2 regions of the Nitrobacter vulgaris genome follow, and region 2 is predicted to be linked to the other one. Evidence: predicted binding sites of a transcription regulator. Region 2 holds the regulator's gene; the other holds the start of a gene.
What was found. The regulator PhoB, encoded in region 2, activates phosphate uptake and scavenging genes when phosphate is short. The targets are predictions, from matches to a motif close to TGTCATNNANCTGTCAT.

Region 1: GGQ85_RS02090 (RNA degradosome polyphosphate kinase) is a predicted target of PhoB. The motif match lies at 3,103-3,119, and genes of this name have one in related genera.

What each region holds. Positions count from the first base shown of each region.
Region 1 is NZ_JAVDPZ010000002.1:199,401-213,924, reverse strand. Features, by position in the region: gene ppx (exopolyphosphatase) at 1-822, opposite strand, end outside; gene GGQ85_RS02090 (RNA degradosome polyphosphate kinase) at 830-3,031, opposite strand; gene GGQ85_RS02085 (P-loop NTPase family protein) at 3,182-3,862, opposite strand; gene GGQ85_RS02080 (CDP-alcohol phosphatidyltransferase family protein) at 3,927-4,469, opposite strand; gene purM (phosphoribosylformylglycinamidine cyclo-ligase) at 4,640-5,713, shown strand; gene purN (phosphoribosylglycinamide formyltransferase) at 5,737-6,390, shown strand; gene GGQ85_RS02065 (YjbE family putative metal transport protein) at 6,523-7,350, opposite strand; gene ndk (nucleoside-diphosphate kinase) at 7,389-7,811, opposite strand; gene GGQ85_RS02055 (DUF6481 family protein) at 8,092-8,439, shown strand; gene GGQ85_RS02050 (acetyl/propionyl/methylcrotonyl-CoA carboxylase subunit alpha) at 8,598-10,598, opposite strand; gene GGQ85_RS02045 (carboxyl transferase domain-containing protein) at 10,601-12,205, opposite strand; gene GGQ85_RS02040 (ETC complex I subunit) at 12,309-12,614, opposite strand; gene GGQ85_RS02035 (carbamoyltransferase family protein) at 12,740-14,524, opposite strand, start outside.
Region 2 is NZ_JAVDPZ010000008.1:103,210-117,733, forward strand. Features, by position in the region: gene pstA (phosphate ABC transporter permease PstA) at 1-751, shown strand, start outside; gene pstB (phosphate ABC transporter ATP-binding protein PstB) at 748-1,566, shown strand; gene phoU (phosphate signaling complex protein PhoU) at 1,600-2,316, shown strand; gene phoB (phosphate regulon transcriptional regulator PhoB) at 2,338-3,042, shown strand; gene GGQ85_RS07295 (GcrA family cell cycle regulator) at 3,292-3,798, opposite strand; gene GGQ85_RS07300 (aspartate aminotransferase family protein) at 4,254-5,465, shown strand; gene argF (ornithine carbamoyltransferase) at 5,462-6,388, shown strand; gene GGQ85_RS07310 (coiled-coil domain-containing protein) at 6,461-7,732, opposite strand; gene GGQ85_RS07315 (DUF1134 domain-containing protein) at 7,924-8,529, opposite strand; gene GGQ85_RS07320 (YHS domain-containing (seleno)protein) at 8,640-9,146, shown strand; gene GGQ85_RS07325 (3'(2'),5'-bisphosphate nucleotidase CysQ family protein) at 9,164-9,952, opposite strand; gene chpT (histidine phosphotransferase ChpT) at 10,142-10,789, shown strand; gene GGQ85_RS07335 (hybrid sensor histidine kinase/response regulator) at 11,002-13,677, shown strand; gene GGQ85_RS07340 (chemotaxis protein CheW) at 13,689-14,159, shown strand; gene GGQ85_RS07345 (response regulator) at 14,211-14,524, shown strand, end outside.

The DNA.
Region 1 (14,524 bases), on a different contig from region 2:
AGCGGCATAAGTCAGCAGCGGCTGGCGCGCCTCGGCAACGGCCTCGATATCTGCCAGCGTCTGGGAAGCCGCTAGACGACGCAGCCGCCGGACGAAATCGAGCGCGTCTGCTGCGGGAATGGAATAGCCGTGCATGACGCGAAGTGGATAACCGCTCTGGATGATGTGAATGCGAGCTAACGCTCGCCACGTCCCGCCGATCGCGTAAAAGGTACGGCCCTGTCCGGTCTTTAGCGGCACCGCGCCGGCAAGCGCGGCTTTTACGATTCGGTCTGCGCGCTTCAACGATTTCTTCGACGCATCCTGCAATGCGAGACTGCCCAGCGGAAGCGTTATTCCACGACCGATGCGATGACCGCGCACGTCGGTCAATTCCAACGAACCGCCACCGAGATCCCCCACGATCCCGTTCGGTTTGTGGACGCTGGAAACCACGCCCAGCGCTGCGAAATAAGCCTCCCGCGATCCCGACAGGATTTCGATCGGCACACGGCAGATGCGTTCAGCCTTGGCTATGAAATCAGGACCATTCGTGGCATCGCGGCAAGCGGCGGTTGCGATGGCGTAGACGCGACCGACCTTCATGACCCTGCACAGGGCGTGAAAACGCCGCAGCGAGGTCAGCGCCTTGTTGATCGGATCCTGCGCGAGCAACCCGGTGGATTGCACCTCGCGCCCGAGCCCGCACGATGCTTTCTCGTTGAAAATCGAAACGAGGCTCCGCTGCAACGCTTCATAGACGACGAGACGTACGGAATTGGAGCCGATATCGATAACAGCGACGCTGGAGCCTGGCTTGCTTGGGCGCGGATATTCTCGCACAGGCCTCCTATGCGGGTGACTGCCGCTCTGCGCGACGCGTGAGGCGGCGCGGCGAAGATTCCTTGAGCGACTTTCCACGGCCGGACAGACTCGGATTCGTCATGAAATAGTTATGCAGGTTGAAGGGCTCCTCACCCTTCGCGGCCTTCATACGCGTTGATGATCCATCCGGCAACAACTGCCAACTCTGTTCGGTATCCTTCAGGTTCGCGACCATGATCTGCTCGAGAACCTGCTGATGCACCGTCGCATTTTGCAAGGGGCATAGTACTTCGACGCGGCGGTCGAGGTTGCGCGGCATCATGTCCGCAGACGAGATATACACAGCAGCCTTTGGGCCGGGCATCGGTTGCCCCATCCCAAAGCAGTAAATTCGTCCGTGTTCAAGAAACCTGCCGATGATTGATTTGACGCGAATGTTTTCCGACAATCCGGAAACTCCGGGTCGAAGGCAGCATATGCCGCGCACGATCAACTCGACAGAAACGCCGGCCAGGGATGCTTCATACAGGGCGTCGATGATATCGGGATCGACCAGCGCGTTCATCTTCATCCAGATCGCGGCCGGTTTGCCGTTACGGGCAAACGTGGTTTCGCCTCGAATATGATCGAGAATCCGGTTTCGCAATGTCAGAGGCGATACGGCCATTTTTTCGATATCGCTCGGCTCGGCGTAGCCCGTGATGTAATTGAATACGCGCGCCGCATCACGGCCGATAATCGGATCCGAAGTAAAATAAGACAGGTCGGTGTAAATGCGCGCGGTCACGGGGTGATAGTTGCCGGTGCCGGTGTGGACGTAAGTCGCGAGGCTGCCGCCTTCCCGGCGCACAACCAGCGACAGCTTGGCGTGCGTCTTCAGCTCAAGGAAGCCGTAAACCACTTGGGCGCCGGCGCGCTCGAGATCGCGCGCCCATCGGATGTTGGCCTCTTCGTCAAAACGCGCTTTGAGTTCAATGAGCGCCGTGACCGACTTGCCAGCCTCCGCGGCCTCCACCAGCGCCCGCACGATCGGCGAGTTGTTGGAGGTGCGGTAGAGCGTCTGCTTGATCGCGACCACGTCAGGGTCGCGCGCAGCCTGCTGCAAGAACTGCACGACGACGTCAAACGATTCATATGGATGATGAACAATCAGGTCTTTCTGCCGGATTGCAGCGAACACGTCGCCGCCGTGATCGCGCACCCGTTCCGGGTGGCGCGGGACGTACGGCACGAATTCAAGGTCTGACCGATCGAGCCGTGTGAGTTGCGACAGCTCGTTCATGGCCAGGACGCCATCCACCAACAATACTTCGTCGTCGGCCGCCGATAACGCTCGCTGAACGAATGCCCGTAGCTCAGCCGGCATTGCGGCTTCGATCTCGAGCCGGATGACGGAGCCGCGGCGGCGGCGTTTCAATGCGGTCTCGAACAGGCGAACCAGATCCTCCGCCTCCTCCTCGATCTCCAGTTCGGAATCCCGGATGATGCGAAACGCGCCCTGTCCCTTGACGGTGTAACCTGGAAACAGTCGGTTGATGAACAGGCTGGTGGCGCCTTCAAGCGTGATCAATCTGACGGGGTCGTCCTTGCTGGCCGGCGGTAGCCTCAGAAACCGGTCGATCTTGCCCGGCATACGGATCAACGCATTCATCGGCTTACCGTCAGAGGTGCGCGCGAGCTGTAGCGCGATGGTGAAGCCGAGACTTGGAATGAATGGAAAGGGGTGGGCCGGATCGATAGCGAGCGGCGTCAGCAAGGGGAAAATATTGTGCAGGAAGTGATCCGCAATCCAGCTACGCTCGGCTTTGGTGACGTCCTTGCCATCGATCAGGACGATCCCGACTTCGGTTAGCACATTACGGAGATCTTGCCAGATCGCCTGTTGATCGCTCGCGAGCCTTGAGACCGTCTCGTTGATGAGAACAAGTTGCTCCGACGGCGGCAGCCCGTCCGGGCTGCGCTCGGTAATCCCTTCCCGGACCTGCGCCTTGATACCGGCAACGCGAACCATGAAGAACTCGTCAAGGTTATTGGCGGAAATCGACAGGAAGCGGACGCGTTCGAGCGCGGGGTGGCCGGGATTGACGGATTCTTCAAGTACGCGACGATTGAAATGCAGCCAGGACAGCTCCCGATTGATGAACCGTTCCGGGCTGGTGCGGATTGCGGAGTCCAGTTGCGGCTCCCGCCTTTTTTCTTCGGTAGCAATAGTTTGAACTGAATCCATTGATATGACGGTTCCGTATCTCGTTGGTCGTGCGGGCACGGCGGCGCAGCTGCAAACCATGGGCCAGCTCAATGACCTTTCCATGACATTTGATGTTACGGAAGGTCGTGACGTCAAGGGTGAGCCGGAGGGATGCGGAGCCGTATGGCTTCAGTCCTGATTGCGCAGCAGTTCGGCGGCGAGCGCGCGAGTCACAGGTCTGCCAAGCCGTAACGATTCGGTATCGAGTTGTTCGACGGCGAGGCGAGCGGCAGCAAATGATCGTTCGGTCCGGGTTGCGATATAATTGACGACCGCTTCGTCGATGTTCATTTGGCGGTCCGCGGAGAACTTCACGATCAGCGCCCGGAATAGCTGATCGTCAGGCGGCATCAACGTCACGACCGGCACCGCGCGGAGTCGCGAACGGAGATCACGCAACCTGATCTCCATCGCGGCCGGAGTGACTCGCGCCGTGATCAGCACGAACGCGGCCTCTTCACGGGCGAGATTTATCAGGTGAAACATTGCAAGCTCGTCGAAGGCTTGCGGATTAATGTCCTCTACGACGAGCGCCCCTGTCGCCAAAGCAGCTGGTACTGTCGCCGCAGTCAGGCTTCGCGCGCTTATGGAGCGCGCGCCCGCCTGCTCCGCCCAGATCGTCGCGAGATGGCTTTTGCCGCAACCTTCGGGCCCGGCCAGCAACATGATCCTGTTCGGCCACTCCGGCCAGCTCTCAATCAGCGATAGCGCCGCCGCGTTCGCGTGACCTTCCAGAAAGTCGTCCCGCGAAAAGCTTTCAGCGTGCGGCAGCGCGAATGCGAGCTGACGGGAGGGGGAGCGGTCTGCCACGCATCTACTCCACTACAAACTCTACACCGGACCACCAGCACCAACTTGCGCGCACCGTGCCATCTCATTTCGGATCGATGGTGCTCATGTGACGCACCCACTCAACGAGATAGAAAGAGACGGAAACCAGGGTCAAGACCGCAATGGCGACCATCAGAAGGGTATCATAGGGCGAGGAATCAAATCCAAATCCCAGCGCCGCCAGCACCAACGCCGCGAACCCGACCTGCGCCCCCGTATTGAGCTTCGAAACCAGCAGCGGCTTCATGGGCACCGGCTTGTTGAACAGCCACGACACGATCACGGCCCCGACGATCATGATGTCGCGCGAGACCACCAGGATAACGAGCCAAATGGGAACGGCCCCCAGGATGCCGAGCGTCACGAAGATCGAGACCAGCAGCGCCTTGTCGGCCAGTGGATCCAGAAGCGCGCCCAGTTCACTTGCCATATTGAAGCGCTTGGCTAAAAACCCGTCCACCGCATCGCTGACGCCGGCAACCACAAAGATGGCAAACGCGATTTCCATCTGATTGGAGGCGATAGCCCAGATAAGGACTGGCACGAGCAGAATGCGGCCGAGCGTAATGATATTTGGAATACTCACGCGACGTTTCCCAGGCTCCGGATGGTTTCCGCACAAAACCTTCGGGAGACAAGGCTTTGCCGCAGGGATCGGCCCTTGTCTACATAGTATATGCGGACAGCCCGTGCGAGCCATTGCGCAAGTCCGCAATCCGACGTAACCAGCCGGAAAATGTCTTCGAGCGCTGCTGCATGACCGACAAGAACGATGGCCTTACCTATGCCGGGGCAGGTGTCGATATCGACGCCGGCAACCGGCTGGTTGACCTCATCAAGCCGATGGTTCGCGCGACCGCTCGCGCCGGCGCGGATGCTGAGATCGGTGGGTTCGGCGGGCTGTTTGATCTCAAGGCCGCGGGATTTACGGACCCGATTTTGGTCGCGGCCAACGACGGGGTTGGAACCAAGGTCAAGATCGCAATCGAAACCGGTATTCACGACACCATCGGCATCGATCTCGTCGCCATGTCCGTCAACGATCTCGTCGTGCAAGGTGCGGAGCCGTTGTTCTTCCTTGATTATTTTGCCTGCGGCAAGCTTGATCCCGAAACGGCCGCGGCGATCGTGGCCGGGATCGCGGAAGGGTGCCGGGAGGCGGGTTGCGCTCTGATCGGCGGCGAAACGGCTGAAATGCCGGGCCTCTACAAGGAGGGTGACTATGATCTTGCCGGCTTCGCAGTCGGCGCGGCGGAACGCGGCGCCCTGTTGCCAACCCGCGATATCGCTGCCGGAGATGCGGTGATCGGACTTGCGTCGTCCGGCGTGCATTCCAATGGCTATTCGCTGGTCCGCAAGATTGTCGAAGTTTCGGGAACCGCCCTCGCCGCTCCAGCGCCTTTTGCCCCGGTTACGACCTTGGGAGGCGCGCTGCTAACCCCTACCCGGCTTTACGTCAAATCCTGCCTGCGCGCGATCCGCGAAACCGGCGCGGTGAAAGGGCTTGCCCACATCACCGGAGGCGGCTTCACCGACAACATCCCTCGCGTATTGCCCGAAGGACTCGGTGTGCGGATCGATCTCGCCAGGTTGACGGTACTTCCGGTGTTCAAATGGCTGGCGCATCAGGGCAGCATATCCGAACGCGAAATGCTTCGAACCTTCAATTGCGGTATCGGAATGATCGCGATCGTGCGCCGTGATGCGGTTCAGCAAGTCGTGGACGTGTTGGCGCAGGCCGGTGAACGCGTTTCGTTGCTCGGTGACGTGATCGTCGCGGGCGATGAAGGCCGTGTCATTTACGAGGGCCACCTCGATCTCGCGATGTAGAACGCCCCGCAGGGAATGAGAGCATGAAACGCCGTGTCGCCATCCTGATTTCCGGACGCGGATCGAACATGATGGCGCTGGTGGAAGCCGCGAAAGCCGCGAACTTTCCGGCTGAAATCGCGGTCGTCATTTCCAATAAGGCCGACGCGGCGGGCCTCGCCAGAGCTGGAGCAGCCGGCATCGAGACCCTCGTCATTGAAAGCAAGCCATTTGGCAAGGATCGCGTGGCGTTCGAGGCCAAACTGCAATCCGCTCTGGACGACAAGCGCATCGAATTCATCTGCCTCGGCGGTTTCATGCGGCTGTTCACTGCTGAGTTCGTCCAACGTTGGCATGGGCGAATGCTCAACATCCATCCCTCGCTGCTTCCATCATTCCGAGGACTCGACCCCCACGGTCAGGCCCTGCGCGCAGGCGTGAAGATCTCTGGCGCCACGGTTCATTTCGTTGTTGCGGAAACAGATGCCGGCCCCATCATCATGCAGGGCGCGGTGACCGTCCGCGACGACGATACAGCTGAGATACTGGCCGCACGCGTGCTGGAGATCGAGCATCGTATCTACCCGGATGCGCTGCGGCTGGTCGCGGGTGGTGGCACGCGACTGGATGGCGATATTTGTAATACGTCGGCAAAGGCCAGTCTGGACGATAGCTTGATCTCGCCGTTGGTGATCTGACCAAGTTCTGTCGGATCAAACGAGTCCAACACGCCCCTCGCGACCGGGGAGCACATTTCCGAGCCGACCGCGGGATCGCGCCCAACTACGCCGGAGACCGGCCCACGTGTCGCCACCAAATCTATCCACGCTTTAGAAGCGCTTATCGGCGGCCCACGTGCGATTGCGCCAGATCGCCCCGGCGATCAGCACGATCATAACCCCTAGGACGCCACACAATACCTCGCCTCCGGGTCCGCCGGAGGCAAATTGCGGTGCGATGCCGAACCACCCCAGGACTGTATCCAGAAAGGTACCCGCGCCCGTGTCGAAGAATTGATGCAGCTGTGGCGCAACCGCCGGATCGGTTGCGATGACCTCGCCCGCGATCCAGCCCAGCAACGCCGATCCGGCCCAGACCAGAAAGGGCAAATGCGTCAAAAGCATCATAATCAGCGCGGCGCCCGTCACGATCAGAGGCACGCTGACTGCCAGCCCGATGATCAGCAGCGGCACGCTGCCATTCGCCGCCGCCGCGATCGCAATCACATTGTCGAGACTCATGACGAAGTCGGCGACCACCACCACCCGAACGGCAGCCCAGAGATGGCTGGTCGCCGGGATTCCCTCTTCGCTCTCTTTTTCCGGCACCAGCAATTTGGCGGCAATCACCAGCAGCGCGAGCCCTCCTGCCAACTTGAGGTAGGGCAACCCCATCAAGGTCGTGATGATCCCGGCGAAGATGATGCGAAGGCCGACCGCAGCGCCGGCGCCAAGCACCACTCCCCAAAAACGCAGTTGGGGAGGCAGCCCGCGACAGGCAAGCGCGATCACCAGCGCGTTGTCGCCGGACAGGACAACATCGATCCAAATGATCTTGCCGACGGCGAGCCAGAATGCCGGATCATCTACATCGTTTCGAAACTGCTCGAAGGCCGATGCGATCGTCGTTAGATCGAAGACGTGCAGAAGCGAATCCAACGTCAGCTTCCCTTCGATCGAGCGCCGCCAGATCTGGCCTAGCCGACTATCTCGTTGCCGGAGAAGAACTGGGCAATCTCGATCGCGGCTGTCTCGGCGGCGTCCGATCCATGAACGGAGTTTTCACCGACCGATTTCGCATGGAGCTTGCGGATGGTGCCATCGGCCGCCTTGGACGGGTCGGTTGCACCCATGATCTCGCGATGCCTGAGGACCGCATTGTCGCCCTCGAGCACTTGCACGACCACTGGCCCGGAAATCATGAAGTCGACGAGTTCTCCGAAGAAGGGACGCGTCTTGTGCACGGCGTAAAACGTCTCGGCCTGCTCACGGGTCATGCGGATGCGCTTTTGGGCCACAACGCGCAGTCCAGCCTTTTCTATCAGGGCGTTGATCGCGCCGGTCAGGTTTCGCGCAGTCGCGTCCGGCTTGAGAATCGAAAAGGTGCGTTCAATCGCCATGATATCGTCCTTGATTCAGCGGTCGTGGGAATTGCGGCGCTTATATCGGCGTGCATCATTCACGGCAAGCGCGCTCGGCAGGCCGCCGGAGGACTGGTAATGCGGCAAAACAACCCGCGTCGGGGATTGCGCGCACTGAAAATCACGCGATTTTCGTGAAAATAAGCGACAATAATGGATAACAAAGCGCGCAGGCGTTTTTCACAACGCATGCGATGGCGAAGCTGCTATAAACCCCCGCACACCCTGCTATTGCGATGAACGAACAGGCTTTCGATAGATGAGTGGATTCAAGGAACCCGGCTTCGTGGACCGCCAAAAGGCGGCGCTGGAGGCCCGGAAAAATATTCTCGACAAGTTTCGCGCCAAGCCCGGTCCCGACGATCCCGCCGTAAAGCAAAGACAGGCCGAGCGCGAGGCCCAGGCGGCTGCCCGCGAGAAGGCGCGGCAAGCCCGCGAAGTCGAGAAGGCCGCGCAAAAAGCCCGCGAGGCAGAGGCCGCTGCGGTCGCCGCCGCGCAACTCGCCCGGGAGAAAGAAGAAGCCGCCGCCGCCGCCGCGGCGCTTGAGGCCGAGCGCAAGGCGGCGCGCGATGCCCGCTATGCCGCCAGAAAGGGGCGGAAGAAGTAGCCAGCACTTTAGCGGACGTTGGTCCCGGACCATTGCCGTATACCGGCCGGCGGCAAACTGCCGGAGACGAATCGGCCTGATGACGTGTCTGGTCTCTACCTGAGAATAGACCCTGACGGAAAAGTCACGGGGACGGAAATTCCGGGTCGTGAGACAGACTAAGCCGCAGGCTCGATGTCGGCGAGTTCGGTGCCTTCCTGCACGATATCGCCGACCTTGCATTTAAGCTCCTTCAACTTACCGGCGTAGGGCGCGCGCAAGGTCTGCTCCATCTTCATGACTTCCAGCGTGAGGATGGGTGCACCCTTCTCCAACAGCGCCCCCTCTTCCGCGAGCAGCGCGACCACTGTGCCCGGAAGCGGTGCGACGATGCGATCTTCGCCGGTCTGCTCCTCATCGTCTTCGCCAAAGGGATCGACCCAGTGCAACTCGAACCGCCCATTGCGTGTCCGCAAGTAGAGTTCGCGTCCGTCGACGACGAAGACAACATGGCTTCGTATTCCATCGAGCGCGAGGATCATGCCTTCTCGGTCGTCCGCAGCAAACGCGAATGCAAGATTCTTTTTTCCTAGCCGGATTTCGTACGGGCCATTGCCATAGACAAACGTGACCTCGTGCTCGGCCTGACCCTGACGGAATACGAACCGCCGCCGACGTCGGCCGACCACCATCCAGCCCGCCGTTCGCCAGGGCGATGCCTGGTCCGTTGGAGACATCTTGCTTTCCGCCAGTAGGACAGCGGCGACGGATGCCGCGAGTTCGGTCTCGCCCGGTGCCGCTGAAGGCTGGGTCAGGTCTTGAAGATGACGCTCGATAAACCCCGTGTCGACCGCGTTGGCGCGCACGTCCGCATGCGTGACCAGCGCGGATAGAAACGGAATGTTGGTGACGACGCCGCGGACATCGGTTTCTTCGATGCCGCGGTTGAGCCGGCAGATCGCGGCTTCGCGGGTTGGTGCCCACGCGATTATTTTGGCGAGCATGGCATCGTAATTCGGCGGAACCGCATCGCCTGCACGGTAGCCGGCATCGATGCGCAAGCCATCCACCTCCGGGGGCGCGCGCCACGTCTTGATTCGGCCGACAGATGGCATGAAGCTCTTATTTGGATTCTCGGCGTAGACTCGCGCTTCGATGGCGTGGCCGTTCAGTCTGATCTGGTCCTGCGTCAGCGGCAGTTTTTCGCCGAACGCGACCCGAAGCTGCCATTCCACGAGATCGATTCCGGTGATGAGTTCGGTCACGGGATGCTCAACTTGTAGGCGGGTGTTCATTTCGATGAAGAACACGTCCTTGCCGTCAGATACGAACTCGACGGTGCCCGCGCCGACATAGCTCACCGCGGCGGCGGCCTTGCGCGCGGCTTCGCATACCTTGTCGCGCTGCGCGGCGTCGAGTGTCGGCGACGGCGCTTCCTCGATCACCTTCTGGTGCCTGCGCTGTAAGGTGCATTCACGCTCGAACAAAGACGCCAGATTGCCATGGCTGTCGCCGATCACCTGCACCTCGATATGCCGAGGGCTCTCAACGTATTTCTCGATTAGCATCCGGTCGTCACCGAATGCCGCCTTGGCCTCCCGCCTGGCGCTGACGATAGCCGGGGTCAGTTCCGCAGCCGAACGCACGATCCGCATACCGCGGCCACCGCCGCCAGCGGACGCCTTCACCAGAACCGGATAGCCGATCCGGTCCGCAGCGCCCTGCAGCGTGGCTTCGTCCTGCGCCTCGCCGTGATAGCCTGGCACCAGCGGCACGCCTGCCTTTTGCATCAGCGCCTTGGCGTCCGACTTCGTCCCCATTGCGGTCATCATCGCCGCCGTCGGTCCGACGAACACGAGGCCGGCATCGGCGCAGGCTTGCGCGAAACCGGCATTCTCTGACAAAAACCCGTAGCCCGGATGGACGCCTTCCGCGCCGGACTTGCGGGCCGCGTCGATCACTTTCTCGATGTTGAGATAGCTGTCGCGGGCGGGTGCGGGTCCAAGCAACACGGCATCGTCGGCCATGCCAACATGCATCGCGTCGCGATCCGCCTCCGAATAGACGGCAACGGTGCGCAGACCCATGGCTCGGGCGGAACGGATTACGCGGCACGCAATCTCACCGCGATTGGCGATCAGGAGCGTGCTGAAACGGCGATAATGCGGACGCTTCGCCATGATCACATCCTGAACAGTCCAAACGTCGTTGGCTCGATCGGCGCGTTCGCGGCCGCCGACAATCCGAGTCCCAGCACGAGGCGCGTATCGGCAGGATCGATCACCCCGTCATCCCATAGCCGCGCGGTGGCGTAATAAGGATTGCCCTGGTTCTCGTATTGCGCGCGGATCGGTGCCTGGAATTCGCGCTCCTCCTCCGCAGACCAGGTGCCGCCTTTGGCTTCGATATTCTCCCGGCGCAGCGTACTGAGAACCATCGCGGCCTGTTCGCCGCCCATCACCGAGATGCGCGCGTTCGGCCACATCCACAAAAATCGGGGCGAGAAAGCGCGGCCGCACATGCCGTAATTGCCGGCGCCGTAGGAGCCGCCGATCACCACCGTGAACTTCGGCACGCCCGCGGTCGCAACCGCCGTGACAAGCTTGGCCCCGTCGCGCGCGATGCCGCCCGCTTCGTATTTCTTACCGACCATGAAGCCCGTAATGTTTTGCAGGAATACCAGCGGAATGCCGCGCTGGCAGCACAGCTCGATGAAATGTGTTCCCTTCAGCGAGCTTTCGCTGAACAGGATGCCGTTGTTGGCGACGATGCCGACCGGATATCCCCAGATATGGGCGAAGCCGCACACCAGCGTCTGGCCGTAAAGTTTCTTAAATTCATCAAACTCCGAACCGTCAACGATGCGGGCGATGATGTCGCGCACATCGAACGGCTTTCGACCGTCCGCCGGCACCACGCCGTAGATTTCCTCCCGTGCGAACAGCGGCTCGCGCGGTTCATGCATGTTAAGCGCAGCGTGTTTCGGCGGCTTCAGGGTGGAAACGATACGGCGCGCAATCCCGATCGCATGGGCGTCGTTTTGCGCATAATGATCGGTGACGCCGGATTGGCGCGAATGCACGTCGGCACCGCCCAGCTCTTCAGCGGTAACGACCTCGCCCGTGGCCGCCTTCACAAGCGGCGGACCGCCTAGAAAGATCGTGCCCTGATTGCGGACGATGATGCTCTCGTCCGACATCGCAGGCACATAGGCGCCGCCCGCGGTGCATGATCCCATCACGATTGCGATCTGCGGGATGCCTGTCGCCGACATGTTGGCCTGATTGTAGAAGATGCGGCCGAAGTGACGCTCGTCCGGAAAAATTTCGTCCTGCTGCGGCAGGAAAGCGCCGCCGGAATCCACCATGTAGATGCAGGGCAGATTGTTCTGCCGCGCGATCTCTTGCGCCCGCAGATGCTTCTTCACAGTCACCGGATAGTAGGTGCCGCCCTTGATGGTCGCATCGTTGGCGACGATCACGCACTCGCGGCCCGAGACGCGCCCGACGCCGGTGATAATGCTCGCGGAATGCACGTCGCCGCCGTACATGCCGTTAGCTGCCAGCGGCGATAGCTCAAGAAACGCGGTGCCGGGATCGAGCAGCAGGTCGACACGGTCGCGGGCCAGCATTTTGCCGCGCGAGGTGTGGCGGGCTCGCGCTGTCTCGCCGCCTCCGCCCACGACGCTCGCGAGCTTGTCGCGCAATTCGTGGACCAGAGTTTTCATCGCCTCGACGTTGCGCGCGAAATCTGACGACGTTGGATCGACACCGGAAGGGAGCGCCATGACAGTCCAGAATGCTTGGCAGGCGTGAAGCGCGCGCCTTAATCCGGCCAGGGTGCCCGGCCCTTCCCGGTAAGGTCAGCCTTGGTTCGGCCCATCCTCCCGCTTAATGGGTCCAGGGTTCGATGCGGCGAAACGCAAAATTGTCCGCGTAGGCGGCTTTTCGCTCCGGCTTCACCTTTGGTTCTATCACTTGATAGGGGATGCCTTCGCGCTCGCAATAGGCGATCGCATCCTCCTTGGTCTCGAAGCGAAGCGTGATCTGCTGCTTCATGTCGCCGGAACTGGTCCAACCCATCAGAGGTTCGATCACCCTTGCCTGCTCGGGCTCGTAGTCCAGTTGCCATTCCTTCGTTCTGGCAGCGCCCGACTGCATCGCATTCTTGGCGGGCTTAAAGATACGTGCCGTCATGGATCACTATAACCTGCTGCTAGCGGGCCGATCCGGCAGAAAAGCCGGCGGACACCATCGGATATAATCGTTATGTCGCGGCCTGACAATCTGGTGTTCTCGCAGCGCAATGGCGCCGCGGCCCCTTAGGCTCGCCTGAGGTTCGACATGACGACGGTGCCCACGTCGGTGTAGACGCCGACGAGCGGTCCCACGATCCGGTGCAAGCCTGTCTTGGAAACCACCGTGTCATGTAACACCAGATGATCGATGCCCGTGGTCAGGAAGCAGCGCATGGCATCGCGCGGCGTCTCTACGATCGGCTCGCCCTTGACGTTGAATGATGTGTTGATCAGCACGGGAACGCCGGTCAGCTCCTCGAATTCCTTCAGCAGCCGATAGAGTGCGGGGTTCGTGCTCTCGCGCACGGTCTGCACTCTCGCCGTGCCGTCGACGTGAACCACCGCCGGAATCCGGTCGCGCCATTCCGGCCGAACCGCCTTGGCGATCAGCATGAACGGTGAATCCTCGTCGCCCTCGAAGACATCGGTCATGCGCTCGGCCAACACGATGGGCGCGAAAGGGCGGAACGGCTGGCGGTGCTTGACCCGGCTGTTGAGGATATCCTTCATATCGGCCTTGCGCGGATCGGCGATCAGGCTGCGATTGCCGAGCGCGCGCGGGCCGAACTCGGAACGCCCCTGAAACCAGCCGATGACCTTCTGATCCGCCAGAAGCTTCGCGGTTTCGGCGTAGACATTTGAGCTTTTCACCGCCGCCGTCTGGACCTTGACGATCGAACGCTGGGTTGCGGCCTCGACCTCGGCGTCCGAATAACCGCGACCGACATAGGCGTGCTCCATCACGAAGCCGCGCTGCTGCTTCTGCACTTCGAGCCAACCGTAGAGAGCGCAGCCGATGGCGATGCCGTCGTCACCCGCCGCTGGCTGAATCCAGACGTTTTCGAATCCGGCTTCCCGCGCGACGCGTCCGTTGGCCACGCAGTTCAGCGCCACGCCGCCGGCGATGCAGAGGTTTTTCGCGCCCGTGGTTTCCCGAAGCCAATTGGCGCGGGCAAGCAGCACCTTTTCTGTGTCGTCCTGAACCCGCCATGCCATATCCTCCCAATGCCGCATGGAGGGGCTGCTGTCCCATTTTCCGCCACCTTCAGCGATGTAGGGCTGGTTAAATTCGGCCGACCAGCGCGGGACCGTGAGACGATTGTCGGTGATGTCCATCAGCGACTTGATCTGCTCGCGGCGTCCGTACGGTGCGAGCCCCATCAGCTCGCCGCATTTATTCCAGTCGCCGAATACATAAGTGGAAGCGCGGCTGTAGAGCGCGCCGAGCCCTGGCATGTTGTAGAATTCGTCGCTGAAAAAGCCGCGGTCCGGCTCCATCCAAACCTTCTTCAGGCATTCGAGCGACTTGCCGCTGAACTGGTAGTAGCTCTCCGACTCGCGCGCGAGCGGCGATGCGGTGTCACTTTCCGGATAGGGCTCGGTCACGTCCGATCGATAGCTGCCGACGCCGTCGACGATCATGATTGCGCCCTCATCGAACGGGCAGGCCGCAAAGGCGCTATAGGCGTGCGCCAGATGGTGTGAGATTGACACCACCTTGTCAGAACGCGAGCGGAAATACGGATGGTCGTGCGCGTCCAGCCGCTCTTCGGGGAGAAGGAATCCCGGCATGTCCTGATAGATCAGCCGCTCCTCCATTTCCGGAACGGGAAGGATGTAGCAATTGCGGACCACCAGATCGATGTCGCCGATGGCGATGCCTTCGGCTCCGAGACAGTAGTCAATGACCTCCTTGAAGAATCCGCTGGCGTGCTTTTCGCGCGTGATCCGTTCCTTGGCGATAGCGAAAGCAACGGCGCCGTCTCGAAGCAGGCAGGCGCTCACGTCGTGATCATAGGTGTTGAGACC
Region 2 (14,524 bases):
CATTCTGTTCACGCTGTTCTATAACGGTCTCGCCGGGATGAGCTGGCAGCTTTTCACCCAGAACACGCCGCCGCCCGGCGCGTCCGAAGGCGGTCTGCTGAACGCTCTTGTCGGCTCCATCATCATGACGGTGATAGGTGTGGGGGTAGGTGCGCCGATCGGGATGTTTGCGGGCACCTACCTCGCGGAATACGGCAAGCACGATCGCCTCGCGCCGGTCATTCGCTTCATCAACGACATCCTTCTCAGTGCGCCTTCAATCATCATCGGTTTGTTCGTATACGGCGCGGTGGTGGTCCCGATGGGAGGATTCTCGGCACTCGCGGGGTCACTAGCGCTCGCCGTGATCGTCATTCCGATCGTGGTGCGCACCACCGAGGACATGCTGAGCCTGGTGCCGAACTCGCTGCGCGAGGCGGCCTCCGCGCTCGGCTTACCGCGCTCGCTCGTCATCAAGCGCATCGCCTATCGCGCCGCGCGAACCGGCCTGATCACCGGCGTGCTGCTTGCCACCGCGCGCGTTGCCGGCGAGACCGCGCCGCTGCTGTTCACCGCCTTGAGCAACCAATTCTTCAGCATGGACCTGACCAACCCGGTCGCTAACCTTCCTGTCACCATCAACAACTTCGTGCAGAGCCCTTACGTCTACTGGAAAGAACTGGCGTGGAGCGCCGCGCTGTTGATCACCTTGGCGGTACTGGCGCTGAACATCATTGCGAGGTTGATGGGTTCTGAGAGGATCGCAAAATGACCCACGGTTCCGTCGCCGCCTCAGGCTCGGCTGCTCCACCGCCGGTGATTGATCCGGTCATTCCGGTGAAGATCGACGCTCTTAACCTCAATTTCTATTACGGCCAGCATCATGCGCTAAAGAACGTCAACCTGTCGATCGCCGGCAACCGCGTGACGGCTTTCATCGGCCCCTCGGGTTGCGGAAAATCGACCCTGCTTCGCATCTTCAACCGCATGTACGACCTGTACCCCGGCCAGCGCGTCGAAGGACGCGTGTTATTGGACGACGCCAACATCCTGGACCCCAAGCTCGATCTTAATCTTTTGCGCGCCAGGGTCGGCATGGTGTTCCAGAAGCCGACGCCGTTTCCGATGACGATCTATGACAACATTGCGTTTGGCATCCGCTTGTACGAGAGGCTGCCGAAATCGGAAATGGACGATCGGGTGGAAAAGGCACTGCGGGACGGCGCCTTGTGGAACGAGGTCAAGGACAAGCTCAATGCGAGCGGACTCAGCCTTTCCGGTGGTCAGCAGCAGCGCCTGTGCATCGCGCGGACCGTTGCGGTGCGGCCCGAGGTGATCCTGTTCGATGAGCCGTGCTCGGCTCTCGACCCGATCTCAACGGCCAAAATCGAAGAGCTGATCGATGAGCTGAAAAGGCACTACACGATTGCGATCGTTACCCATAATATGCAGCAGGCGGCGCGCGTATCGGACTACACCGCGTTCATGTATCTCGGCGAGATGATCGAATTCGGTCCGACCAACAAGCTGTTCACATCGCCCTTAGATCGCCGCACCCAGGATTACATCACCGGCCGTTTCGGCTGAGGCTGCCTGCGGAGACGCGAGGAGAATTTTGATATGGCTTTCGAACACACCGCCAAGGCGTTCGACGACGACCTCCAGGAGCTGACGCGGCTGGTGTCCGAAATGGGCGGACTGGCTGAACGGCAGATCGTGGAATCCCTGGACGCGTTGATCCGCCGCGACGTTGCATTGGGTGCTCGCGTCGTGGCCGCCGATGCCGAAATCGACAAGCTGCAGCGCATGATCGAGGAACGCGCCATGCTGACTATCGCTCGGCGACAACCGATGGCCGTGGATCTGCGCGAGATCGTCGGCGCCATGCGAGTTGCTATCGATCTGGAGCGCATCGGCGATCTCGCCAAGAACATGGGCAAGCGCGTGGTTGCGATCGACAGCGATTTCCGCCCGCTGAAACTGATCCGCGGTCTCGAACATATGACCGATCTCGTGCGGTCCCAGGTCAAGTCGGTGCTCGACGCTTATGCGGCGCACGATCTGCCTTCGGCGATGGCAGTCTGGAAGGGGGACGAGGAGGTGGATGCTATCTGCACCTCTTTGTTCCGCGAACTCCTGACTTACATGATGGAGGATCCGCGGAACATCGGGTTCTGCATTCATCTCATGTTCTGCGCCAAGAACATCGAGAGAATCGGCGACCACGCCACCAACATTGCCGAGACGGTGTTCTACATGATCGAGGGTCAGCAGATTCTCGACAAGCGTCCCAAGGGGGATATGACTGGTTTCGCATCGGCGACTCCACAGAACTGAAACGGGATCAGGCGAGACACGATGGGTGCACGCATTCTGGTAGTGGAAGACGAGGAAGCGTTGACGACGCTGCTGCGTTACAATCTTGAAGCCGAAGGTTATGAGGTCGAAACGGTAACGCGGGGCGATGAGGCGGATACGCGGCTGAAAGAGCGCATCCCCGATCTTGTGGTGCTGGACTGGATGTTGCCGGGCCTGTCCGGCATCGAGCTATGCCGCCGGCTGCGGGCGCGTCCCGAAACCAAGCAGCTTCCGATCATCATGCTCACCGCTCGCGGCGAGGAGAGCGAGCGGGTGCGGGGGCTTGCGACCGGCGCCGACGACTACGTGGTCAAGCCGTTCTCGGTGCCGGAGCTCCTGGCGAGGGTAAAAAGCCTGCTGCGGCGCGCGAGTCCGGCGCGGCTGGCATCGATCCTGATTTTTGGCGACCTAGAGCTCGACCGCGATAGGCACCGCGTTGCGCGTTCCGGTCGTTCGATCGATCTTGGCCCGACCGAGTATCGGCTGTTGGAGTTTTTTCTCGAGCATCCCGGCCGGGTGTTCAGCCGCGAGCAATTGCTCAACAGCGTCTGGGGCCGTGACGTCTATATCGACGAGCGCACCGTCGACGTTCACATCGGACGACTGCGTAAACTGCTCAGTCCGGGTGGTGAGGCGGATCCGATCCGCACGGTGCGTGGTGCAGGCTACGCGTTGGACGAGCAGTTCGCGAGCGCGACTGAGTAAGCGGGGATAGCTGAACAGCGTCGATAATCGTCGTGATGCTGCGCTAGAGCATTTTGTTTTTGATTGAATCAGAAACGAAGGTCTTGATGTTGTTTTGACGCGTTTCCTTCACGCGAACCGGCATCGACTTCACTCGAAAACGCTATAGAGCGTCAACCGCGGCTTCCCGCAGATCTACGATCTGCTTGGACGCAAAACGAAATGGCCGGCTCAAGCCTGGCTATGACGAGATTTGAAGTTACGCTGTGATTACCGCGCCTTCGGCGCTTGGCGGCGACGGTCGGCGGCGGGCTGATAGGCGATGCGCGAGTGGTGCGCGCAATAGGGCAGGCCGGTGAGAGCCTTGCCACCGCAGAAGAAGAATTCCGGACTCGAGGGGTCGCCAACCGGCCAATGGCAAGTGGCTTCGCTGAGTTCGAGTAGTGATAGCCGCTGGCTCATAGGCACGACATTGTCGTAGGCGATCGGGTCTGGCTCGAGTTCAATCTCGAAGGCCTGCGCGAGCGCGGTATTTCCCCGGGAGACAGGGCGGGACACCCGCATCATGTGCTGGGCCGGACGGGCCTTGCGCGGCCGCGGCACCGTTGACGAAGGGCTCTTGGCGCGGCCCGATAGACCCAACCGGTGCACCTTGCCGATCACCGCGTTACGCGTCACGTTGCCGAGTTCGGCGGCGATCTGACTTGCGGAAAGTCCCGCTTCCCAAAGTTTCTTCAGTTGTTCGACACGGTCGTCGGTCCAGGTTATCACCGTCATCGCACATTGTTCCCTTGTTTAAGGCGTGCCCCCCGCAAGGCCGCGCACCTGAAGCGCCCCCTGAGAAACTCGTGTCGGCAGAATCCCTTAACCCTCGCCGGGCGGGAAAACGCCCGGGCGCTTACGCTGAGAACAGGGACCGATCGAGGATCAAAACGCCGCACGAGATGTCGTATTCGACAAGCCTAAGGCTACAATATGCCGTGACTCACGCGCAAGAGTCGGGCCTTACGGCGTCCACATGTTCTGCAAGAAAATGAGAGAATCGGCTCATTCTGCGACTTTCCCGCATCACCGAAGCACAAGTGGAATATTGACAGTAATCGCCGTGCACCTAGAATAACCGTCGCGTGCCGCCTTGAAAGGCGGCACATTTCGTTTCCGGGGCTGACAGTTCGTTGGTCGCGCCACAGCGCAGCCGAGCCGTTCCGCTTCCCATCAACCGGCAAATCGTCATGACTACAGCAGCGGCGTCTCATCTATTGCCCGTTTTCGCAAGGGCCGATCTTTCATTCGAGAGCGGCGAGGGAGCCTGGTTGCTTGGCTCCGACGGCGGACGCTATCTCGATTTCACCAGCGGCGTTGCCGTGAATGCGCTTGGCCATTGTCACCCGCATCTCGTCGCCGCGCTTCAGGCGCAGGCGGCAAAGCTCTGGCACGTCTCGAACCTTTTCAAATCGCCCGACGGCGAGCGTCTGGCGGCACGGCTCTGCGACCAGAGCTTTGCCGATTTCGTCTTCTTCGCCAATTCCGGCGCAGAGGCGGTGGAGTGCGCCATCAAGGTCGCGCGCCGTTATCATGCCCACAGGGGCAATCCGGAACGCTATCGGATGGTCACCTTTGAAGGCGCCTTCCATGGTCGCACGCTGGCGATGCTGGCTGCCACCGGCTCGAAAAAATATCTCGAAGGATACGGGCCGCCGGCGGACGGCTTTGACCAAGTGCCGCTCGGCGATATCGAAGCCGTAAAGAAGGCGATCGGTCCTGAGACCGCCGGAATCCTGATCGAGCCGTTGCAAGGCGAAGGTGGCGTGCGCGAGCCGCCCCACGCGTTCTTCCGAGCGCTGCGTCAGCTTTGCGACGAGCGCGGCCTGCTGCTGGTTTTTGACGAGGTGCAGACCGGTATGGGGCGTACCGGCGATCTCTTTGCCTACAAGCGCATTGGCGTTGCGCCGGATGTGATGTCATTGGCGAAGGCGCTCGGCGGCGGTTTTCCGATCGGCGCCTGTCTTGCGACCGCGGAAGCCGCTTCCGGCATGACGCCTGGCTCGCACGGTTCGACCTTTGGCGGTAATCCGCTAGCGGTTGCGGCGGCCAATGCCGTGCTCGACGTGATGCTTGAGCCTGGCTTCTTCGAGCGGACCCGAAAGATGTCGCTGCTTTTGAAACAGAAGCTGGCTTCGGTCGTCGATCGATATCCCGATGTGCTTAGCGATGTGCGAGGCGAGGGGCTTCTGATCGGCCTCAAGGCCGTGGTCCCATCGGGCGATCTGGTCAGCGCGCTACGTGAGGAAAAGCTCTTGACCGTTGGCGCCGGCGAAAATGTTGTGCGCTTGCTGCCGCCGCTGATCATCGGCGACGCCGAGATCGAGGAGTCGGTGCGGCGGCTGGAGCGGGCCTGCGTCAGGCTGTCCGGCGCATCCGCCAAGAAGGAAGCCGCGCAATGAGCAAGGCGCCACGGCATTTTCTCGATCTGTTCGACGTGCCGAGGACGGAACTGCGCGCGATTCTCGACGCCAGCGTCGCGATGAAGAAGCGACGCAAGGAGGGCCGGATCGCCGACAGGTCGCTCGAAGGCAAGACGCTGGCGATGATCTTCGACAAGCCCTCGACACGCACCCGCGTGTCGTTCGACGTCGGCATGCGCCAGCTCGGTGGCGAGGCGATCATGCTGACCGGGGCCGAAATGCAGCTCGGACGCGGCGAGACCATCGCTGATACCGCGAAGGTGCTGTCACGCTTCGTCGATATCATCATGATCCGCATCCTCAGCCACGACGCGCTGACGGAACTGGCGACCCACGCAACCGTGCCCGTCATTAACGGACTGACGCGGCGATCGCACCCCTGCCAGGTGATGGCCGACGTGATGACTTTCGAGGAACACCGCGGGCCGATCAAGGGCCGTACCGTGGCGTGGACCGGCGACGACAACAACGTGCTGGCGTCGTGGGCGCACGCGGCGGAGCGCTTCAGCTTTAATCTCAACATCGCGACTCCGCCGGAGCTTGCACCGAACAAGCTGCTGAAGGACTGGATCAGATCGAGCGGCGCGCCGATCAGGCTCGTCACGGATCCGGAAGCGGCGGTGCGCGGCGCAGACTGCATCGTCACCGACACCTGGGTGTCGATGGGCGACAAAGACGGCGAGCACCGTCACAATCTGCTCAAGCCTTACCAGGTCAATTCAAAGCTGATGCGGCTCGCAAAGCCGGACGCGCTGTTCATGCACTGCCTGCCGGCGCATCGCGGCGACGAGGTCACCGACGAGGTAATTGACGGACCGCAGTCGGTGGTGTTCGACGAGGCCGAAAACCGGCTGCACGCGCAGAAGGGCATTCTGGCCTGGTGTCTCCACGCGGCGGGATAGCGGAGCGGTTTCGGCCGGTGTTTTAAGGAGGCGGCCAATTTAAGGAGGCGGCCAAGCCTGATGTAACGCGAGCTAGCCCGGCCGGCGTCCCGCGCGGGGGGCATGAGATTCCAGAGCACGGATGCGGTCGGCCAGCGTGCTAACCGGAATCGCTCCGTTACCCGCCGAGCCATTGACCGTTTTCGTGGCTTTGGCGGGACCCGTAGCTGTTGCCGTCAGGATGGCTTCGATCGGGGAATCCGGCCCTTCGATGGTCATGGCCAGCCTCGCGACTTCGGCGGCGATGTCATTAATGTGCTCCCGCAACAGCGCGTTTTCCATCTGCTCGACCGTACCGGACTCCGCCTGACGCTGGAGCACGTTGATGTCGCGCTGCAATTTGGTTCGCTCGTCGTGGGCAGCGCGCAGCGCCCGTTCGGTCGCCAGTATTTCGTTGCGCAGCCCATCGATGAGCGGAGACTTACCGCCGTTTAGCGACGCAATCTCGTCGCGTAACTCACTGTTGGCGCGTTCCGCGGCAGCTTTGACTCGCCGCAACTCACTGTTCTTCGTATTTCGCTCGGCAAGCGCCGTGGTCTGCGCAGCGAAGTCGGCTTCGAGTTCTCTGACCCGACCGCCGAGCCTTTCCGCGTCCTTGGTTTTGTCGATGAGCTGGCCGTCAATCTTGACGATGCGCTGGCTTAGATTCTCGACGTGTTTGCGTGCCTCGTCGCGCTCCCTGGCCGCGACTGTTGTTTGGCCGCGCTGTTGCTCGAGTAGTGTATTCGTAGCGGCGAGTTCGTTTTCGATATCGTTGAGGCGGCTCTGCAATCGCTCGATCTGCGCGCGTACGACGAACAGTTCGGCTTGCCGGCCTTCGGCAGTCAACGAGCGGTCCGACAAGTCCTGGCGAAGCCGCCCGAGTTCCTTTTGCCGCTCGGCGAGGGTCTGCTCGACGCTCCGCAACATTTCCGCCTTGGTGGCAAGCTCCTGTTCGGCTGACTGCAATCGCTCCCCTGCCGTTTTCCCGCGTCCCTCTAGACTGAATATCCTCGCGTTCTTCTCGCCGAGCTCCACCTTCAGGCGGTTGATTGCGTCGGCCTTTTTGCCGAGCTCAGCGGACTGGCTGGCGACCTTCCTCTTGAGTTGGTCGACACTCATTTCCAGCCGCCGCGCCGACATCGCAAATTCGGCACGCAACTGATCTTTGTCGGCCTGGATTTCAGCCATCGACATCGGGGTAGCGGCTTCCATGCGTTTGATGGTGAGGCGGACTGCGCGGTCGTGCACGAGCGGCATGACCATCAGTCCGCACAGCATCGAAATTAGAAAACCGATCGCCAGATACATGATCGGCTCGACCATGGGCAACGCTCCACAACCCGGAAAGGCGCTAGGGATCTGGTTACCATGCCACGGGTGGCCGGTGAAAGGCCAGCGCTACGCCTCAATCGGTTTCCCAACCAAGCGGAATAGTCGCAAGAAAATGCTTTCAGTCAGTAACGTGCGCCTACTTTGATGCAAGACCGCATCCTTCTGCGGATATTCGCTGGACGTCAGAACGGGTTCCAGGTCGCTTGGGGCGTATACTTCAAATAGCCGATATTGGCGCCGAGCCGTAGTCCGAGACCCGAGCGGATCGGCACCAGCACGATGTTGTTTGCGGTCAGCGCCGTCATTCCGAAGCCGCCGACGATATAGGCGGAACCGTCGATGCCTGCGAAACGCTGATAGATCGCGCTTGTGGCGGGCAGGTTGTAGACCAGCGTCATGGTGCGGGCGCCGTCGCCGCCCCAGTCGAATCCGACGGATGGCCCCTGCCAATAGACTTTCAGGTCACCGGCATTCTTGGTGTAGAGGGTGCCCTCGCCGTAGCGCAGCCCCGCCACAAAGGCCCCCGAGCCTTCCTCGCCGAGGATGTAGCCGTTCGGCAGGCCCCATTGGCTCACCGCACGTTCGATGACCGAGGCGAGCCCGCGTGAGACGTTGCCGAAGAACCGGGTTCCGGATGTGAGAAGTTCATCCGACGAATAGGTGCCAGGACCGCTGCTCCGTTGTGCCGGCTGTGCCCGGTAAGGCGCCGATTGCTGGGCAGAGGCCGGCACAGTCCCGAACATCACCGCAGCGAGCGCGACCGCTGCAAGGCGCGAAATAAGAGTCATGAAAAGCACCCCAAGTAGCAACTTGTCACTGCGTCCTTAACCCGATGCTGAGATGCAGGTTCGTAGGATGCGGCGATCGTCCCCCGACTCGCGAGTTATCGGCACCAACTATGACGGCACGGCGGCAGGAAAGATATGGCTTGTGCCTCGGAATAGCCGTGATCGCCTCGCTGGGGTGCGCCTTCGCTATCTCGGAGATCAATTTGGCGGCTCGGGCCGCCACCTCCGAACGGGTCGTGGTCGACAGGTATACGGGGCTGGCGATCGGCGGGTTCGATCCCGTGGCTTTTTTTACCGACGCACGGCCGGTGCAGGGCGACGCCGACTACGAGGTCTCGCAGGGCGGCGCTATCTGGCGCTTCAGCAATCCCGACAACCGCGCCTTTTTCATCGCCAACCCCGATGTTTATAGTCCACGTTTCGGGGGCTACGATCCGGTGGATATTGCGCGGGGTGTGACTTGCGCTGGAACGGCGCGACTCTGGCTGATTTTCGGTCAGCGGCTTTATCTATTCGGTCATGAGGACAGTCGCGCGGCTTTCGCGGCTAATCCGGCGCACTATCTGCGCGAGGCGACGCGCCGCTGGGCCGTGCTGAAAGAAACCCTCGCGCAGTAGTGCGGCGCCGGCTTCGCCTAACCTCGGGGCGCGGCAGAAGGGTCGCCCCAGGCAATAAACTCCGGGACCAGAAACCCCTCGCGGGCTAGGCCGAAATGCAGCGGCGCACCCAACTCATCCGTGACCTTGCCGCCGGCGGCGGTGACCAGAGCGTGACCTGCCGCAACGTCCCATTCGCCGGTCGGGGCGAGTCGTGGGTAGATATCGGCGCCGCCCTCCGCGATCCGGCAGAACTTGACGGCGGAGCCGAGCGGTTTGCGCACCGCGCCGGGCCGGCGCTCGATGAATGCGTCCGAGCGGTGGTCGGCGTGGGAGCGGCTGACGGCGGCGACCCATTGGGAGCCGGGGGGAGGAAGCGGTCGGGTCGCAATCGGCTTTGCGGCGCCGGACTCACCGCCGTCCGGCGTGACCGCGACGCGCTGGGCGCCGCGTCCGACAAGACCTCGCCAGATCGACCCGAGCGCCGGCGCGCCGATGATGCCGAGTAGCGGCACCCCGTCCGTCACGATTGCAAGGTTCACCGTGTATTCGTCGCGACCCGCGATGAATTCCTTGGTGCCATCCAGCGGATCGATCACGAACAAACTTCCGGAGTAAGGCGGTGTCGCGAGATGCACGCGCTCCTCGGACAGCACCGGAATATCGGGGCGGAGTTGCGCGAGTCCTTCGGCGATCACACGGTCAGAGGCGAGATCCGCGTCCGTGACGGGAGACCCGTCGATTTTGCCGCCGATCATCATGCGGCCGCGATTGATCGAGAGCACGGCGGCGCCGGCTTTCGCGACCAGTTCCGTGAGTGAGTCCATCAGCGCGGCAGCGGAGTGAGCGTCGATCACCGGCACGTTCGAGGTGTCCTTGCGTAGCGCCGGGGGACGGCGGCGACTGCCTCAAGGTGGCAGCACAGGCTCAGGCCGTGTATCAAACTCTGAAGATCGTTTGATTCGCCATGTCCGCGTGCTGCGGAGTTGCCGAAACTGATCCCAGGAATACATTTTATGTCTGGCACACCGTCTCCCGATTCCGCTCCCGACGCGCTTGAACTCGCGGCACTGCTCTGTTCACGCGTCTGTCACGACCTCATTAGTCCCGTAGGCGCAATCGTCAACGGACTTGAGGTATTGGACGACGATCCCAAGCCGGACGATCGTGAGTTTGCCCTCGATTTGATTCGCAAGAGCGCCAAAATTGCGTCGGCGCGGTTGCAGTTTTGCCGTCTCGCATTCGGGGCAGCGGGCTCGGCCGGAGCGCAGATCGACCTCGGCGATGCCCAGAACATGGCGAAGGGACATTTCGAGGACGGCAAGATCACGCTCGCCTGGAATTTACCGCGCCTTCTGCTGCCGAAGAACAGGGTGAAACTCTTGCTCAACTTGCTGATGATCGCGCAGCAGACAATTCCCCGCGGGGGAGTGCTAACGGTCGACTCGCTCGGGCAGGGCGAGGCCATGGGCTTCCGGATCACCGCCGCCGGGTTGAATGCCCGCGTGTCGCAGCCCGTCGCCGATCTTCTAGCGTCTGGTTCGTCCAACACCGTCGATGCCCACGCGGTTCAACCCTATTACACCCGTCTGCTGGCAGACGCCTGCGGCATCAGCATTTCGCTTGTCGCCGATGGCGACCAGGTGGTTGCGACTGCCAACTAAAGCCTCCGCCTCACCGACCAGGTTAACAAATGGTTTCCAGGTCAGACGCAATGGTTTCGAAGCTCGTTGCGAATGATGGTCTCGGTCGTTTTGTTTACCAGTTTGGCGGGCTCTTTTTGACTTGCTCAACCAATGTTAACGCTTTGCGGTGAAACTGGCCCGGCCGTGAAAGGCGCGACGACGTCGCCTCGGCGTTTCGAAGGCCAGAAGGCATGGATGATCTTCTTTGCGAATTCCTGACCGAGACCAACGAGAGTTTGGACACGGTTGACAACCAGCTCGTCCGATTCGAGCAGGATCCAAACAATGCGAAGATATTGGATAATATCTTCCGGCTGGTCCATACCATCAAGGGAACGTGCGGCTTTCTGGGCCTTCCAAGGCTAGAAGCGCTCGCTCATGCGGCGGAGACGCTGATGGGCAAGTTTCGTGACGGCATGCCGGTGACCGGCGAGGCCGTGACGCTTATTCTCTCCACCATCGATCGTATCAAGGACATCTTGGGCCAGCTCGAGGCGACCGGAACGGAGCCGGAGGGGGCCGATGCCGATCTGATCGATGCATTGCATCACATGGCCGAAGATGGCCCGTCCAACTCCGCTCCCGAGCCGTCCGAGCCCATGTCGGCAGATGAAACGGCGGGGACGCTCACCTACCAGATTCTCGAACGACCTCTGCGCCCCGGCGAGGTGTCGCTTGATGATCTCGAGCGCGCGTTCCGTGAGACGAATGTCGAGCCGACTGCGCCTGCTTCGCAGCCCGCGCCCGAAGTGTCCGCGGCGCCCGTTGCTTCGAAGCCAGTCGCAAAGGCTGCTCCGAAGAAAGTGGAGGATGCTCCGGAAGGCGATCGGGTCGCCAACCAGTCCATTCGCGTCAATGTGGATACGCTTGAGCACCTGATGACGATGGTGTCCGAGCTCGTGTTAACGCGCAACCAGCTGCTCGAGATCAGCCGTCGCCAAGAAGACAACGAATTCAAGGTGCCGCTGCAACGGTTATCCAACGTCACCGCGGAGCTGCAGGAGGGCGTCATGAAGACGCGGATGCAGCCTATCGGCAACGCCTGGCAGAAGCTGCCCCGCATCGTGCGAGACCTCTCGAGCGAACTCGGCAAGCAGATCGAACTCGAGATGCATGGCGCCGACACCGAACTCGACCGTCAGGTTCTTGATCTCATCAAGGATCCGCTGACGCACATGGTACGAAATTCCGCCGATCATGGCCTGGAAACACCGGCCGAGCGCGTCAAGGCGGGCAAGCCGGAGCAGGGCTCGATCCGTCTTTCGGCGTATCACGAGGGCGGCCACATCATTATCTGCATCGCTGACAACGGCCGCGGCCTCAATACCGAGCGCATCAAGGCCAAGGCCATTCAAAACGGTTTGGCGACCGAGGCCGAAATCGAGAAGATGACCGAGGCGCAGATCCATAAGTTCATCTTCGCACCGGGGTTCTCCACCGCTGCAGCTGTAACCAGCGTCTCCGGTCGCGGCGTCGGTATGGATGTGGTGCGGACCAATATCGATCAGATCGGCGGTACAATCGACGTCAAGTCGGTGGCCGGCGAGGGTTCGAGCGTCACCATCAAAATTCCGCTGACGCTGGCGATCGTGTCCGCGCTGATCGTGGAGGCCACGGGTGATCGCTTTGCGATACCGCAGCTTTCGGTGGTCGAGCTGGTGCGTGCGCGCGCCAATTCGGAGCATCGTATCGAGCGGATCAGGGACACTCCGGTCTTGCGGCTGCGAAATAAGCTCTTGCCATTGATGCACTTGAAGACCCTTCTGAAGATCGATGATGGCTCGGCCAGCGATCCCGAGAACGGCTTCATCGTGGTCACGCAGGTCGGCAACCAGACCTTCGGTATCGTCGTGGACGGCGTGTTCCATACGGAGGAAATCGTGGTCAAGCCGATGTCGACCATGCTGCGGCATATCGGCATGTTCTCGGGCAACACCATCCTGGGCGACGGTGCTGTGATCATGATCATCGACCCGAACGGGATCGCCCACGCGCTGGGCGCATCGGTCTTGTCTCAGCAAGAGATCTCCGATGAGAGCGCTGCGCGAGCCAGCGCCGCCGAGCAGACATCACTTCTGGTCTTCCGTGCCGGATCGGATCAACCCAAGGCCGTGCCGCTCGCACTGGTCACGCGACTGGAAGAGATCGCGGTCGACAAGATCGAGATCTCCGACGGCCGCTATATGGTGCAGTACCGCGATCAGCTCATGCCACTGATTCAGATGGATGGCGTTTCGGTTGGAAAAGACGGGTCGCAACCGGTCCTGGTGTTCGCTGATGACGACCGGGCAGCGGGGCTGGTGGTCGACGAGATCATCGACATCGTCGAGGAGCGTCTGAACATCGAGGTGGCGAGCAGCCAGCAGGGCATCCTCGGCTCCGCCGTCATCAAGGGCCGGGCGACGGACGTGATCGATATCGGTCATTTCCTGCCGATGGCCTTCGCCGACTGGTTCAAGCGCAAGGAGATGCGTGCGGCTGCCACTGCGCGGTCGGTGCTGCTGGTGGATGACAGCGCCTTCTTCCGCAACATGCTCGCGCCGGTTCTCAAGGCTGCAGGCTATCAGGTTCGGCTCGCGACCAACGCGCGGGAAGGTCTCGTCGCGCTGCGGTCGGGTCAGGAATTCGACGCGATCCTCACAGACATCGAAATGCCGGACATGAACGGCTTCGAGTTCGCGGAGACGGTGCGCTCCGATAACCGCTTGAACGGCACTCCGATCATTGCGCTGTCGTCGATGATTTCTCCGGCCGCGATCGAACGGGGCCGTCAGGCCGGTTTCCACGACTACGTAGCCAAATTCGACCGGCCTGGCCTGATTGCTGCACTGAAGGAGCAGACCGCCGAAATTTGCCGGGCGGCATGAAGGACCAGATAATGACCACGGTAAATCACGCAAACGAAAGCGCACTCACCGAATACGTCACCGCGACGATCGGCGACCAGTTGTTTGGGCTGCCGATCTCACGCGTGCAGGACGTGTTCAAGCCGGAACGTCTAACCCGCGTGCCGCTGGCCTCGAACGATATCGCGGGCGTCCTGAATCTGCGGGGCCGTATCGTCACCGCGATCGATATGCGCGCCCGGCTCAAACTTCCCAAGGGAGAAGCCGGTCGCCCGCCCATGGCTATCGGCGTCGAACTGCGTGGTGAGTCCTACGGACTGTTGATCGACTCGATCGGCGAGGTCATGAAACTCCCGGATGAAGGCCGCGAGGTCAATCCGGCTAATCTCGACCTGCGGATGGCGGAGCTGTCGGCAGGTGTGTATCGGCTGGATGGGCAGTTAATGGTTGTTCTCGATGTCGATCGTGTTCTGGAGATTGGACCTGACAAGCTTGCAGCTTGACCCCGGCAAATGCCGGCCGAGGGAAAGCGCTGAAAAGACACGGAGACCAAAATGAAAACGTGCCTGATCGTTGACGACTCGAGTGTCATTCGCAAGGTCGCACGACGTATCCTGGAGGGCTTTAATTTCCACATCGTCGAGGCGGAGGATGGCGAGAAGGCGCTGGATGTTTGCAGGCGTGAACTGCCTGACGCCGTGCTTCTGGACTGGAATATGCCGGTCATGGATGGCTACGAATTCCTTCGCAACCTTCGCCGGATGCCTGGCGGCGATCAGCCGAAGGTTGTGTTCTGCACCACGGAGAACGATGTGGCGCACATCGCCCGCGCGCTCCACGCTGGCGCCAACGAATACATCATGAAGCC